DNA from 4 places in the Cupriavidus sp. PB-02 genome. Region 1 is predicted to be linked to each of the others. Evidence: predicted binding sites of a transcription regulator. Region 1 holds the regulator's gene; each other region holds the start of a gene.

Region 1 (2,199 bases):
AAGATCAGCGTGACGGTCACGAGCGAAGGCACGGAGCGGGGGAGTGCCGAAATCCGGCAATCCACCAGTTTTATCGTGCCGCGCGATTTGTAAAGCTAGGATGGTGTGGCGCGGTTATGGATCCGCGCCGCACCGCTGCAGATAAGGGGGGCAAGATGAATCGGCAAGGCAATCCGTGGTGGAAGGAACCGTGGCCGTGGCTGTTGATGAGCGGCCCGCTGGTGGCGATGGTGGCGTGTGGCGTGACCATCTGGCTCGCGTCCTCGCATCCTGACCTGCCGGTGCAGGGGGCAACGCGGCATGGACTGGTGGTCGAGAAGGTCGGAGCCGCGCCGCGCAAGGCTGCCGCAGCGAGGCAACCATGAGGCTGCGCTGGCTGATGTGGGTACTGTGGCCCGGGTTCCTGATGGCGGGCTTTGCAACCGCGACGGTCTTTTCGGTCGTGGATCCGGGCGACCTGAAGTTCTTCGGCCACCCGGTCGACGCGTCACGCGAGTCGGTCTATACGATCGGCTTCCTGTTGGCGTGGGCGTTCTGCGCGCTGTCCAGCGGGCTCACGCTCTACACCATGCCGACCCGGCTCAGCGATACCGACGAACTTGAATGACGTTTGAAATTGCCATCGCCGGTGCGGCGATGGCAGTGCGATGCGCGCTCAGCAGGAGCGGCTGTAGAGTTGCTTGATGCCGGCGATGTCCACCAGCTTGACGTGGCGCTGGCGAATCTGGATCAGGCCCGCTTCGGCAAAGCGGGAGAACAGGCGGCTGACGGTTTCGAGCTTCAGGCCCAGGTAGCTGCCGATCTCTTCGCGGCTCATGCGCATGACGAATTCGGAGGCCGAATAACCGCGCGCCGACAGGCGCTCGGACAGGTTGATCAGGAAGGCGGCCAGCCGTTCCTCGGCGCGCATTGAGCCCAGCGTCACGAGCATCAGCTGGTCGTGCGTGATCTCCTTGCCCATCAGGCGCAGGAACTGGTGCTGCAGCGACGGCAGCCCGGCGGACAAGGTCTGCAGTTCGTTCATGCGCACCACGCAGACTTCGGTATCTTCCAGCGCCGTGGCATCCGATGCGTGCTGCATTTCACCCAGCCCGTCGAGGCCGACGATTTCGCCGGGGAGGTGGAAGCCGGTAATCTGCGAACGGCCGTCTTCGGTGGTGACGTGCGTCTTCAGCGTACCGAAGCGGATGGCATAGACAGCGGTGAGCGGATCGCCCATGCGGTACAGGGTCTCGCCTTTATGAACGCGAATGCGTTCCTGCACCAGCGTGTCCATCTTGGCAAGATCTTGCTGGGACATGCCTACCGGAAGGCACAGTTGCCCCATCGCGCATGTGGAGCAACGGGGCGACATCTCGGTAATGGGAATGGAGGTGAGCAATTGGAACCTGCAAGAATGGCTGCGAGGGCACGACCCCAACATTTTACCGTGCGATGTGATGCGGCAGGGAGTCAGAATTGACATTTGGTGTGCTTATTAGCGTTTTTCTGCTGGCCCTGCTTGGCGGGGTGCATTGTGCCGCCATGTGTGGCGGCCTTGCCCTCGCGGTGGAACAGCGGCGCGACGCCATCGCGACGGTGAACTTCGTGAAAAACCGGACCGCGTGGTTCGGTGAGTTGCTGGCAATGCACATCGGCAGGATCTCGACCTATATGCTGCTGGGTGCGTTGTTGGGCGCGGTCGGTGCCACCGCATGGAAGCAGGACTACCTGCCGGTGCAGCGCTGGCTGTTCGGTGCGGGCAGCGCCATGCTGCTGTGGTCGGGCTGGCGGCTGCTTCAGGGCAATGCGTTCACCCTGGCCTGGCTCGAGCGCTTGGCGGCATGCGCCACCGCTACGGTGGCTGGCCAGCTGGGCCGCCTGGCCGGCGGCATGCCGGCATTCGTGCGGGCCCGTGGCGGGCTGGCGCGGCGCTATGGGGTGGGGCTGGCCTGGGGCCTGGTGCCGTGCGGCATGGTCTATGGCGCGCTGACGCTGGCACTGCTGGCGGGCAACGCCGGCTCGGGGGCGCTGGTGATGGGCGTGTTCGGGCTGGGCACGCTGCCCAACCTGCTGGTGCTGTCCGGCCTGTCGGGCTACCTGCGCACGCTGTCCAGGCGGCGTGGCATACGCCTGGGGGCTGGGGTCGCGGTGATGGCGTTCGGCGGGCTGGGCATCGCCCGAGCGGTGCTGCTGCCACATTCCCTGGCCGGGCAGGGT
Region 2 (2,199 bases), on a different replicon from region 1:
GCAAAGCAGTCTTCCTTGTTGCGTTTTTCACTAGTTCTTTACCAGAGCCGCTGCACCCCGTGCGATGCGGGCGGACGCTATGCCGGACAACGGGGCTTCTAACCTTGACCGGCATGTGTCAGCCTTAATGCGACCGCCCTGGAGAATCTGAGGGCAGCCGCGCCGCCCTGGCCGGCGGTCGCTGCAGACGCGCGTCAGGGCACGATAACGGGCGTTATGGCAGCTATCGAGGCCAATTGAGACCTCTAGTGTTCGCGAACTGAGGACAAGAGCTACAGTAGATCGCTTTCGTGGGCAATCATGTGCAGCTTCGAATGAAAGATGGATGCAAGCGTGCTCTGCCTGGCGAACGAGAGTGAAGATGAGTCATTCGCAGATGCTACCCAATTGCGACCGGCATGCTAGGGATCAGCGCGCTCTTGCAGACTTGAACTCTTTATTCTCTTTGGGCGCCGTCGTGCCTACTAATATATCCCTATACCTCCTGGCCCACGGTACGTACACCAAATCAAGCTGACTCGCGATGATCAGTGAGGGGAGTGAATGTACTTGCTTCCCCGTCGATCTGTTTGCGCAAGGCCGCGAAACGCTCGTGTACATTTTCTCCAAAGAGGGGATCGGAGCAAGCCGGAACAGTGGCCGCGACCTCTGCCCAATCCTCTTCGGTCAGTAGGCGCGCGGCACGGGGCATGACCTGTTTCTCCTCAGTGGAGAGATGATTGCGATAGTAAGCAAGGTACATGGCTGCAGCGGCTTCCAAAGCCGTTCGCGACGTTATGACATCTCTTTCTGCTTCACGAAGCCGGCTGAGCAACTCTTCGCCTACCGCTGCAATCACACGATGCTCTTGCAGAAGCCGGCTAACCACAATGCGCATGGCGGGGTCGCGTTCAACGAGCAGGGCGTATGCAACATCCTCCCGAGGATGGTGAACGCAATCGCCATATTTCCGCATGTAATCGATGATCATGCCCATCAAACCGTAGTTTGGCTGCTCTTCCTGGTAAAACGCGCACACCTGCCTCTCTAGCAGGTCGAGTAGGCAGGCGAAATTGATATGGTCGGTATGCCAGACGGCAAGTGGGTTGGTCATGGCGACCTCCAGGGAGACTGGTCGAGTGGACCGTTGAGTCCGGATCCTATCGGACTTGCGAGATCCTATTGACACCATAGTCTCCCTTCACCATGTGGGGCTGATACAGATCAATAAGACTCCAGATGGAATGACGACGCGCAGCGAACTGTCGAGCTTGTCATTTGAACCTTCACGCATTAGGCGTGGCATTTTTCACGAAGCAGGTGCCTGTAGACCCTGCCCACGCTGGTCCACTCGATCGCATCGACCAAAGCATTCGTTTAGGTACTGCCTACCCTCGAGATTGCTCCGCAGCAGACGACGCCACGCAAGTTCTCCTGGATCTCGGCGGGTCCGGCCGACTGTCCCGGCGGCTGCCGATCGAGGCGACCGCGCCAAAGCGGGGGGCGGGTGGATGAGGCTATAATTTCACGATCATGAAGTTATGTCTTACTAAGGCGCCTTTGGAAGGTGCAAAGCATGGGCCGCAAAGTCAGTTCATGCTTCAATATCGGCTGGGCCGATGCGACAGGCATTTCATTGGAACTGGTGTACTTGCAGCGCCGTAGCGCCTCGGTCGGCACCCACAGTCGCCCGCGCTGTTCTGCCAAAATCAGGTCATCGCGATTCTGCTGGCAGGTTAAATGATGACCAACGGACAACGCGGAGGCGGTGCAAAGCGCTTCGGAACCGGGCGGATCGTGTTGTGGCGCGGCGGCAGTGTCTGGCTCGGCCATGCGGAGGAGAAAACCGGGTCCCATGCGCATCACGCCATCCAGGTGACGCTCGCGCTATCCGGTGGGGCGATGCGTATCCAGACTCCCGGGAAAGACTGGGCTGCCTATACGGCGGCGATCATTTGCGCCCACCAACCGCACGCCTTCGAGGCTCGGTGCGAACTTGTTGCGCTCATTTTCATCCCGCACTTTCAAGCGTATGTTCGGCGTGCTGGCCGGCGGGATCAGCGTCCAGCGCGTCTAGGCGAACTTAGCCGTTTCGTTCAAGCCGCCCGTCTTCAGTGGTCGCACACTGGCGTCTCGTTTCCAACAGAAAGGAGCATTGCCATGAATACCACGACCCAATCCCCCTGCGATTGCGCTGCTTGCCCCGGCGCCGGCTGCGAC
Region 3 (2,199 bases), 1.4 Mb from region 1:
CACGCGCAGCGTGGCCTGCTGCGGGCCCGGCGCAATCTGCGTCAGCACCATGCCACCGGTGTAGCCGCTACCCAGGATCTCGCGCGCCGCGGTGGCGCTGACCGACGACAGTCCGACCAGAAAGCCATACCAGCCTTGCGCGGCCAATGCGCGGCCAAGGCCGGCATAGGCCAGCGTATCGCCAGCCACGATCACCGCGCCCGGACGGGTCGCGGCGATGCGCCGCGCGGCGGCGTCGGGATTGCCGTCCAGCGGCACCGCGCGCGTGCCGGTCTGCGCCTCCAGCCGGCCCAGCCACTGCGCGCCCGACGTGCCGCCCGCCGCAAATTCCCCCGACACCGCCAGCGCGATGCTGGTCAGGCCATAGCTGCGCAGCTGCTTCACCGCCGCGTCCAGCTCGGCCTGGTAGTCGGCGCGGGTGAACCAGACGTTCTCCGCCGCCAGCGCCAGTCCCGACAGTGGCGCCACGATCTGCACGCCGCGCCGGTTGAGTTCGGCTGAGGAGGCCAGCGCCGGCAGCAGCCGGTCGCCGGGGCCGAACAGCAGTTCCGCGCGCTCGCCATCGGCAAGGGCCACCGCCTGTGCCAGTGCGCGACGCGGGTCGGCATCGGCATCTCGGACCACATGGACGACGCGCACCGGTCCGTTGCCGGCATTGAGTGCATCAAACATCACCTTGGCCCCGGCCAGGTAGTCCCGCGCCAGGTCGGCCTGCGCGCCAGTGCGGTCGAGCAGGTGGCCGACCACCACTGTGTGGCGCGCGGGCGCCTGGGCCTGGACAAGGGCAGGCAGCGCCAGCCCGGCCGCGGTGGCAAGCAGCAGGCGGCGTTTGGCTGCGGAGGGTGGATGCGCGTGGCCGCGCCGCAGGCGAGGCGACAGGGGAATAGGCATGGTACGGGGAGCGGAGATGGGTGAGGGGGGCGGTATTCGCAGGCCGCGCGCAGCGTATCCGGCACGCATGACACAGATGTGACGCCCGCCCCCCACCAGCGAGGGGCTCGTCGCGCATGGGTTCCGCCGCGCTTTGACGACGGTCAACGCGCCGGCCGCGCCGCGGCCCTACGATGGGCCGTCACACACCCGATCCCCCGCGCCCCCATGAAACCGTCTGCCATGACTTCCCCTGCGCTCGACCGTCGCGCGCTGTCCGACTTCCGCGCGCTGGCCGGCCGCATCGATGGCAACGGCCCGCGCTACACCTCGTACCCGACCGCGGACCGCTTCCGCAACGGCCCCGACCTGTCGCTGTACCACGACGCGCTGGACGCCTGCCGCGCCAGTGCGCCGGCACCGCTGTCGCTGTACCTGCATATCCCGTTCTGCGAGAACATCTGCTACTACTGCGGCTGCAACAAGATCATCACGCGCGATCATGGCCGCAGCGCGCGCTACGTCAACTACCTTGGCCGCGAGATGGCGCTGGTGGCGGACAAGCTCGGTGCGCGCCGCCAAGTGCTCCAGTCGCACTGGGGCGGCGGCACGCCGACCTTCCTCGATCCCGACGAAATGCGCCGCGTGATGGCGCTGCTGCACAAGTATTTCGAACTGCCCGCCGACGGCGAGCATTCCATCGAGATCGACCCGCGCCGCGTCGACTACGCGCGCATGGCGCTGCTGGCGGAGCTTGGCTTCAACCGCGTCAGCCTGGGCGTGCAGGATTTCGACCCCGAGGTGCAGCAGGCCATCCACCGCATCCAGCCGTTCGAAGAGACGCGCGCCGTGGTCGACGCCGCGCGCGCCCTCGGCTTCCGCTCGGTCAGCCTGGACCTGATCTACGGCCTGCCGCACCAGACCGCGGCGCGCTTTGGCCGCACCATCGAACAGGTGCTGGCGCTGCGCCCCGACCGGCTTTCGGTCTACAGCTACGCCCACCTACCGCATGTGTTCAAGCCGCAGCGCCGCATCGACGAGAACGCCTTGCCGCCCGCCGGCGAGAAGCTCGACATCTTGGTCTCGACCATCGAACGGCTGACCGCGGCGGGCTACGTCTATATCGGCATGGACCACTTTGCGCTGCCCGACGACGACCTTGCCATCGCCCAGCGCGAAGGCCGCCTGCAGCGCAACTTCCAGGGCTATTCGACCCACGCCGGCTATGACCAGGTCGGGCTCGGCATCTCGGCGATCGGCGCGATCGCGGGGCGCTATGTGCAGAACGCGCGCACGCTGGACGATTACTACGGCGCGCTCGATGCAGGG
Region 4 (2,199 bases), 1.9 Mb from region 1:
CTGTTCGAGAAGCTGCCGGAGGCAGGGGACCTGGACAAGCCCAAGCTGGTGTTCTTCTTCGACGAGGCGCACCTGCTGTTCAACGACGCCCCCAAGGCACTGCTCGACAAGATCGAGCAGGTGGTGCGGCTGATCCGCTCCAAGGGAGTGGGCGTGTACTTCGTCACGCAGAACCCGATCGATATCCCGGACACCGTGCTGGGCCAACTCGGCAACCGCGTGCAGCACGCGCTGCGCGCGTTCACGCCGCGCGACCAGAAGGCGGTCAAGGTGGCGGCCACCACCATGCGTGCCAACCCGAAGCTGGACGTGGAGACCGCGATCGGCGAGCTGGGCGTGGGCGAGGCGCTGGTGTCGTTCCTGGATGCCAAGGGCACGCCTTGCGTGACCGAGCGGGCGTGGGTACTGCCGCCGGGAAGCCGCATCGGCCCGGCGACGGACGAGGAACGCAAGCAGTTGATCGCCAACTCGCTGGTGGCGGGTACTTACGAAACGACCGTGGACCGCGAGTCGGCCTATGAAAAGCTGCGCGGCAGCGTGGCGACGGTCGGCAATGGTAACGGCGGCACCGCCAAGGCTCCGGCCGGAAAGCCAGCCGGACAGCCAGCCGGCGAACAGGACAGCGGCTGGCTCGGCACCGCCGGCGAGATCTTCGGCACGCTGACCAAGGGCACTGGCAAGACCGGTCGCGGCGATTCGATCCTGGAATCGATGGCCAAGTCGGCCGCGCGCACGGTGGGCTCGCAGGTGGGCCGCGAACTGATCCGTGGCGTGCTGGGCAGCCTGCTCGGCAAAAAGAAGTAAGCGTCGGGAAAAAGCAGGGCGGGCCGCGGTTGCGGCCCGTTACGGTCAGCGGCGTTGCGCCGTCTGCTGTGCCTTCGCGGCTTCCGCATCCTCGCGCATCTTGCGCGCGAACATGCGCGCGAAAAACCAGCCCATGCCGATGATAAAGACGATCACGCCCAGGCTCATCAGGCCGGTGCTGGTGCTGAAGAGGATCTTGAAGGCTTCCATGCTTGGCTCCCTGTGGATTGGCGGTGCGCGCCGGCGGATTGCCGCCAGTGCCTGCCGCCAGTGTAGGGAGCCACGCGGCGCGGACTATTGAGGCCGGTCAAGCCCGCTCAGGTCCGCACCAGGCGTGACGGTCAGTTCTTGGTGCCGAACAGCCGGTCGCCCGCATCGCCCAGGCCCGGCACGATATACGCGTCGCCATCCAGGTGGCTGTCGAGCGAAGCCACGAACAGCTTCACGCCCGGATGCGCCTTCTGGAACACCTCCACGCCCTCGGGCGCCGCTACTAGCGCGACGAAGGTGATGGCCTCGTCCTTGACGCCGCGGCGCTTGAGCACCTCCACCGCGTGCACGGCGGAATAGCCGGTGGCCACCATCGGGTCGCACAGGATGAAGCTGCGATCTTCCAGGTCCGGCAGCCGCACCAGGTACTCGACCGGGCGATGCTGCTCGTCGCGGTAGACGCCGATATGGCCGATGCGCGCCGAAGGGATCAGTTCGACCAGGCCGTCGCTCATGCCGACGCCCGCGCGCAGCACCGGCACGATGGTCAGCTTCTTGCCGGCGATCACCGGCGCATCCAGCTCGACCAACGGCGTCTCGATGCGGCGCGTGGTCAGCGGCAGGTTGCGCGTGATCTCGTAGCCCATCAGCAGCGTGATCTCGCGCAGCAGCTCGCGGAAGGTGCGCGTGGAGGTCTCCTTGTCGCGCATATGCGAAAGCTTGTGCTGGATCAGCGGGTGGTCGAGGATAAACAGATTGGGAAAGCGCGGATCTTGTTTCATGGCTGGCGGGGAGGGCTCGGCGGAAGAGGGTGAAGCGGGCGGCCGGTCCGGTGGACCCGGCCGCCACGCCGTTGCAGCCGGATTGTAATGGAAGCGGGCCGCCCTGCCCGTGGCTTCGTTTCAAGACCCCGCCCAGGCCAGCGCCGTCGGCGGGCGCCCTCGACCGCCGGGACCGCCGACGGGCTCGACGCTACCTTGCCCTAATCCAGCGCGCGGTTCCTCGACTCGATATCCACCATGAAAATGGCGATCGCCGCCAGGGCAAGAAATGACGAAAGGAGCGCAAGGGCAAGTGTGAACTGGGTAGCCATGATCGGGGCAATGATCGAAGGTGCGAAGAGGCCACCGAAGCGCGCCATCGCACCCGCAGTGCCCATTCCGCTGGCCCGCAGATCCGTCGGAT

Evidence for each region. The regulator FNR, encoded in region 1, switches genes on or off when oxygen is low (the NO sensors DNR and NnrR bind a similar motif). The targets are predictions, from matches to a motif close to TTGATNNNNATCAA.
Region 2: AC10V3_RS39640 (hemerythrin domain-containing protein) is a predicted target of FNR. The motif match lies at 1,194-1,207, and genes of this name have one in related genera.
Region 3: hemN (oxygen-independent coproporphyrinogen III oxidase) is a predicted target of FNR. The motif match lies at 1,025-1,038, and genes of this name have one in related genera.
Region 4: AC10V3_RS04275 (DUF3149 domain-containing protein) is a predicted target of FNR. The motif match lies at 1,102-1,115, and genes of this name have one in related genera.

Annotation. Positions count from the first base shown of each region.
Region 1 covers NZ_CM177694.1:2,815,308-2,817,506, reverse strand. The annotation lists gene ccoG (cytochrome c oxidase accessory protein CcoG) at 1-93, shown strand, start outside; gene AC10V3_RS13200 (FixH family protein) at 156-365, shown strand; gene AC10V3_RS13195 (hypothetical protein) at 362-607, shown strand; gene fnr (fumarate/nitrate reduction transcriptional regulator Fnr) at 656-1,381, opposite strand; gene AC10V3_RS13185 (sulfite exporter TauE/SafE family protein) at 1,459-2,199, shown strand, end outside.
Region 2 covers NZ_JBXPSX010000003.1:1,090,639-1,092,837, reverse strand. The annotation lists gene AC10V3_RS39640 (hemerythrin domain-containing protein) at 509-1,093, opposite strand.
Region 3 covers NZ_CM177694.1:4,220,245-4,222,443, reverse strand. The annotation lists gene AC10V3_RS19970 (ABC transporter substrate-binding protein) at 1-891, opposite strand, end outside; gene hemN (oxygen-independent coproporphyrinogen III oxidase) at 1,099-2,199, shown strand, end outside.
Region 4 covers NZ_CM177694.1:899,845-902,043, forward strand. The annotation lists gene AC10V3_RS04270 (helicase HerA-like C-terminal domain-containing protein) at 1-804, shown strand, start outside; gene AC10V3_RS04275 (DUF3149 domain-containing protein) at 850-1,014, opposite strand; gene upp (uracil phosphoribosyltransferase) at 1,146-1,796, opposite strand; gene AC10V3_RS04285 (MFS transporter) at 1,997-2,199, opposite strand, start outside.